2 regions of the Desulfosporosinus sp. SYSU MS00001 genome follow, and region 2 is predicted to be linked to the other one. Evidence: riboswitches for the same ligand, from Rfam matches in the RefSeq annotation. Region 2 holds a riboswitch; the other holds the start of a gene.

Region 1 (3,131 bases), on a different contig from region 2:
CGCTTATCGTCGACGAGCATACTGGGCACGCTGGAATACAAACACGTTTGGAGGCCTTTGTGGATTTATTGGAAAGGCCCAGCCTCAGAGGCATTTCAGAAACTTCTAGAGAGGGTGTGTCGGTTGTTGGGGAACGATAACTATTACTTAGGCGCTGATGTAGGATCTGTTAGCACGAATTTAGTATTGCTCAGTGAAAAAAATGAAGTGGCTTTAACGCTCTATCTGCGAACTCAAGGACGGCCTATGCAAACGATCCAGGAAGGAATTAAGGTTTTGAGGTCAAAGATTGGGAAATCTGCCAAAATAATCGGTGTAGGTACAACTGGCAGCGCTCGTCAGTTAGCGGCAACGTTATTAGGTGCGGATGTCATTAAAAATGAAATTACTGCTCACGCTGTAGCTGCCTCCAGAGTTAATCCTTCAGTTCAGACCATTCTGGAAATCGGAGGTCAGGATTCTAAAATTATTATCCTTCGTGATGGGGTTGTTTCTGATTTTGCCATGAATACCGTTTGTGCCGCAGGAACCGGATCATTTCTTGATCAGCAAGCGGCCAGACTTGGTATACCCATTGAGGAGTTTGGTCATCTAGCCCTTGAAGCTGCAAGTCCCGTTAAAATAGCCGGGAGGTGTTCAGTCTTTGCCGAATCAGATATGATTCACAAACAGCAGCTGGGGCATGCACTGCCGGATATTTTGGCCGGACTCTGCCAAGCGATGGTTCGCAATTATTTAAATAATGTCGGCAAGAACAAGGATATACGAGGGCCAATTTTCTTCCAAGGGGGTGTGGCTGCCAATCCTGGTATTCGCAAAGCCTTTGAAGAGGAGCTTGGCCAACCCATTATAGTCCCGGAACATTTTGGCGTGATGGGTGCTCTAGGAGCTGCTTATTTGGCACAGGAGAAGGTAGGAAGGCAATCAGAATTACGGACAAGGTTCCGAGGGCTACAATTGGGTGAAACCCAGTTTAATGCTCGAAGTTTTGAATGTTCCGGTTGTGCCAATCGCTGTGAAGTTGTTGAGATTCTGCAGGAAGGATCAATTTTGGCGCGATGGGGAGATCGCTGCGGAAAATGGGCCAACGCTGTTGGCAAGGGTACCTTTAAGGGCAAATCCCAAGAAGACGAGCAACAAGGAGCATAAAAGAATAGTCAGAGCCCCGAAAAATTTCCAGGGAAATTTCCGGAAAAATATTTTGACCTTCCATTAGAAGTTTGGTATACTGAAAAAAATTTCATATGCCTCATCTCTTTGGAGGTGTGGTAGAGGCGCGAATGACATAAGTACTATGGAAAAGGTTGCGGCAACTGATGAGACCATAGAAAAGGGGATTTCGCCGAAGCGCAAAAAGCAGCGTGATTTTTGTGGCTGGTTCTACAGTCAACAACTGTGGGACTGTCATACGATAGGTTTATGAAGACTATCGTATGGAGAACTACTCCCAACAGGAGAAGAGGGTCAATGTTAACGTGCAGTTGTACGGCAACAGAGGACCTCCTTCTGTTGCCGTTTGTATTTTATTAACTAGAGAAGGAAAAGTAATAGGAGGAGAGAATATGAGGCTGCACGGTACTCAACGAGTTAATGAACAGGGACATTTGGAAATAGGCGGGTGTGACACCATATCATTGGCGCAGGAATTTGGCACACCTCTTTACATTATGGATGAGGCCCATATTCGGGAAATATGCAGACGATATTATCTATCCTTTATTCAAGGAATGAAAAATGCCGAGGTGATTTATGCTTCTAAAGCGTTTTCCACCTTGGCTATGTGTCGGATCGTAAACCAAGAGGGATTAGGGCTGGATGTTGTCTCGGGCGGAGAACTGCATACTGCTCTGCAGGCAGAATTTCCTGCTGAGCGTATCTATTTTCATGGTAATAACAAATCTGCAGTAGAATTGGCAATGGCCATTAAGGCCGGCGTTGGACGTATTGTTGTTGATAATTTTTATGAAATGAGTCTTCTCAACGAATTGGCCGAAGAATTGCATGAATCGGTCAACATACTTCTGCGAGTGACCCCTGGCATTGAAGCCCATACTCATGAATACATTCAGACAGGACAAATCGACTCCAAGTTTGGATTCACCCTTACGAACGGAACTGCTGACCGGGCTTTGGATTTGGCATTATCCTCTTCCAACCTTGTTGTCAAAGGAATTCATGCCCATATCGGGTCGCAAATATTCGAATTGGAATCCTTTAGTCACGAAGTCCAGATTATGATTCAGTACATGGCAGATATTCACAAACGGACCGGGTACCTTTTGGAGGAATTGAACTTAGGCGGAGGATTTGGAATTTACTACGCTTCAGGTGATGAACCTGCACAGATTGAGGACTATGCCAAAACTGTGCAAAATGCTCTTGAAAATGCCTGTCAAAGTTATCAATTTCCAATTCCTAAAATTATCATTGAACCCGGACGTTCTATTGTCGGAACGGCGGGTACTACCCTCTATACGATTGGGTCAATTAAAGAAATTCCCGGGATACGTAAATATGTTGCTGTTGACGGGGGCATGGCGGATAACCCGCGTCCAGCTCTCTATCAAGCACGCTATGAAGCTGTTTTGGCAAATCGTGCCGGTGAAGAAACTGCTGAGGAGGTTTCGATTACAGGGAAGTGTTGCGAGTCCGGCGATATGTTAATTTGGGATATTAATCTGCCCAAAGTTGAATCAGGTGACCTGTTAGCCGTATCTTGTACCGGCGCATATAATTACTCGATGTCTTCCAATTATAATCGTCTTGCCCGGCCTGCTGTTGTCTTGGTTGAGGGTGGCAAGGGTGATGTGATTGTGAAACGTGAAACATATCATGATTTATTGAGAAATGATGTTCTCCCCGAACGTTTAACCCACTTGCCTATAGCTAGTCGCTAGGACTGAAGAAAGGATCCGTGTACGTTAATTCGTATCCGGGTCCTTATCACTAATATCCTTTTTGAGGTCGGACTAAGGTTAAATCAAGGGCAACTAAAATAAGAATGGCAATCAAAATTAGGGTCAGACCATTGGGGGAAACGGGCCTTGAGTAAGCGTTATGAGGAACTAGAACTTGGGGATAACCTAAAGGCAGCGGCGGTATGCTTCCTAGGATAGAAGGCCCGTAAGGAT
Region 2 (3,131 bases):
ATTTTGGGATTGATCTGCGGGGCAGTTTGGCTATATCTCTCCAGCAGGCCCTATTTAAAACAAGCAACCGCCGATTAAGAAGCAGGGTTTATCGCTTTCAAACGATAAACCCTGCTTTTGTTTTAGGGTATTTATTAATGTTCAGCTTGAGCTGAACGAGTTCACTTCCGCTTTTTAAGCTTTTACATGCTTCGGCAGCAAAGGGACAAGAATTAACCCGGATACGATGAGCAACATGCCAAGGACTAAAGTTTTTAAATCGCTTAAGCCGGATTTCAAAACCCAGAAAGAATAAAGAGAGGCTCCCAGAGCCATTGTTCCGTCCAGTAAACGTTTCCATAAATTAATTTTTTCGTAGTTTTCTCCTTTTAAAACTACTACCAAAGAATAAATGCCGGAGAAAAGGTAAGGAACTAAATTTGCAAGTGTGGCAATAATAATCATTTCGTTAAATGCATTGGCAATAGTATCAGAAATCATTGAGAGCAGGAATAATTGGGTAAGGGCGTTTGTTATCCAGGCAGCTCGGTAGGGTGCCCCATTTTTATTTTCTTTAACGAACCAGTGAGGAAAGAGATTAAGGCGAGCGGATTGATATGGGACCTCAACACTTAGTAATATCCAACCAACCGTTGCCCCGAGCATAGAGAGAACTCCGAGAGTGGCCATGATAAAGGAACCCTTTGCGCCAATAATTTTCGTCAAGACGTCAACTAAAGGCTTATCGGCAACCATCAACTCTTTGGCTGGCAATGCCCCCATTGCTAAGAAGGTAATAAGAAGGTAAATAGCTAAGGCGATGATCAAGCCTGTAAGTGTTGCCCATTTAACATCTTGTAGCCTCTTGGCACGCCCTGATAGCCAGACCGCAGATTCTACACCTACGAAGGCCCAGAGCGTAAGAATAGCTCCTTGATTCATTTGCTGAAAAAGTCCGATTGTTTCGCCCGATTTAAGCGTCTTTTCCGCTATAAACGGATGGAGATAGGTTACATCAAAGATGGAAAGAGCAATTATTATAAAAAAGATAAAGCCTAGGATTTTAGTCACAGTTGCAAAGAAGTTAATTTTGCTGGCAGTATAGGTTCCTTTAAACATCAGATAATGAACAAACCAAAGTACCGCTGAAGCAATAGCAAAAGAGAGAAAATTACCTATCTGAACATTAAAACTGCCCAGGGAAAAGAGAATTGTTTTAGATTGTAAAATAGGCAGGAAATACGTTAAATAACCAACAAGTGTAATAAGAATTGCAGCATTTCCAGGTGAATTTGAGGTCCAATAGCCCCATGAAATTTCGAATCCCATGATTTGTCCCAGCTTGCTTTTACTGCCAAATAATTCGCGCGTGTAACTGGGCGGGCCACCGATTAATTCTGGTTTGAAGTCTGACAGTTGGCCATATACATGGGCCAGCATTAAAACTCCGAGGCCGGTGAACAGCCAGGCAAGCAATACACCTGCAGGGGAGCCGACGTTGGAAAGAGATTGTGGAAGCATAAAAATTGCCGATCCAACCATGTTTCCGGTAACAAGTGCAGTTAATAACCAAAACCCTAGTTTTTTGTCACTCATATTAATCCTCCGTAGATTTTCTTAAGGCAAAATAAAAGTAAGCCCCCTGAAGCTATCTCTGTGCTGCTTAAGGGCTTACCTATTTTAGAAGGTATATCGCCGAAGCAGGTAGCGCTCCACAAGACGCTTGTGACAGTTATGCTCCTTTCGAATACATAACCAGCATGTGAGTTTTTGGGTATTATCTCACACACTTCGGCGATACTCCCTTTCAAGTCATAATATTTCCCTAATCAAAAATGACTTTACTCTTGAGGACCGCGCCTCTACCCTGAAATTATGGTTCTCTGGAATTATAAGTTGATCCTTTAGTATCGTAACCGGGATAAGCCCTCTTGTCAATGAATATTCTGTTCATTTAGACTGTAAGTTTATGGACTTTAGCGTAGTATTATCAATCTCTGCTATATCCCAAGAAAACACGGCTTCAGTCGAAGGGGTGTTAACGAATTTAAACGAACAAAATCAAAGAATAAATCACATCACGAAAAGTTTTGAAGAAATTTATACTCTTTTTAACAATCTTGAAAATGCAAGTGATAATTAGTTATAGTATATGAGCTAGAGGAACTTGAAGTGGTTTTTATAAAATAAAACGCTAGGAAAAACTGAGAACGAGTAAATTTTTAACGGATTTAATTGATTCCGATCCACATTTGGAATATAATAGCATTTGTGTTAAGGTAATGTTGTAAACTGGTTTTTGGAGTGAGATAGTAATGAGCCGTGTTGAAATACTTCAGATGATTGAAACTTTGCGAGAGCACTTAAATGTTCTTGGACTGAAAAAGCCGCTTGTTGACCCAGAAGTTATTCAAGTTAGCCAGAGGCTCGATTCATTACTTAATATTTACAACAGCCTGTAAATTAAGAAGATTTTACAGCGGTACGGGTACTACTAGTGTTTTCCTTTGGATTACAGTTGATATGTTAATCCTAAAAATGTAATAAGGGGGAGTACTTGTGGATGCACCTATGAGAATCGTTTTGCTTCGTGATGCGGATAAATGCAGCCTTAATAAGCAACTCAGAGATGCGAGAAATGAGTATACGCTTGGTCAATTAGAGAACGAATATTTTCAGTGGCTGGATCAGTTGGTTTGAAACTCCTTGATATCCCTTTAATAAAAAGAGATCAAGAACATTGTATTTTGAAGACTGAAAAAGTAGGGATCATCAAAAACTTCTTTAAAGTTTTTGATGATCCCTTTTGCCATTGCTTGTTTTAGGATCTTTGTCCTTTTTTAAACTTGAGATATCCGCTTAAACCAATTAACTCAAAGTATTTGGCAAAATTCATGATAATAATATTTGTCCAAATATAGCCAAAGTTGTTACCGGAACCAGCAGTAATAAACTGTACATTGAGGAAGAGTCCAAGAAGTGCAACCCATAAGAGTCTGAAGCCGATGATCATACCAATACCAACGGCTATTTCGCAGATAGGGACTAAGAAATCTGTTACACCAGGCATACCATTAAAGATGTGAACTGCAATCCATGCCCATAATTTATTGATATAAAGAGGATCAAAACCATGAGCCTTAGGTGGCAGC

The links. Region 2 has a riboswitch for lysine ahead of ACPUYX_RS03955 (amino acid permease). Riboswitches for the same ligand answer to the same signal wherever they lie in the genome.
Region 1: it holds a riboswitch for lysine, as region 2 does, so the genes downstream of both, lysA (diaminopimelate decarboxylase) here and ACPUYX_RS03955 (amino acid permease) in region 2, are expected to answer to the same signal.

The regions. Positions count from the first base shown of each region.
Region 1 covers NZ_JBNFTW010000013.1:88,704-91,834, forward strand. The annotation lists gene ACPUYX_RS18975 (CoA protein activase) at 1-140, shown strand, start outside; gene ACPUYX_RS18980 (acyl-CoA dehydratase activase) at 124-1,149, shown strand; lysine riboswitch at 1,262-1,452, shown strand; gene lysA (diaminopimelate decarboxylase) at 1,563-2,897, shown strand; gene ACPUYX_RS18990 (hypothetical protein) at 2,947-3,131, opposite strand, start outside.
Region 2 covers NZ_JBNFTW010000002.1:120,820-123,950, forward strand. The annotation lists gene ACPUYX_RS03950 (Bcr/CflA family efflux MFS transporter) at 1-78, shown strand, start outside; gene ACPUYX_RS03955 (amino acid permease) at 175-1,575, opposite strand; lysine riboswitch at 1,677-1,852, opposite strand; gene ACPUYX_RS03960 (aspartyl-phosphate phosphatase Spo0E family protein) at 2,295-2,441, shown strand; gene ACPUYX_RS03965 (hypothetical protein) at 2,539-2,679, shown strand; gene ACPUYX_RS03970 (DoxX family protein) at 2,801-3,131, opposite strand, start outside.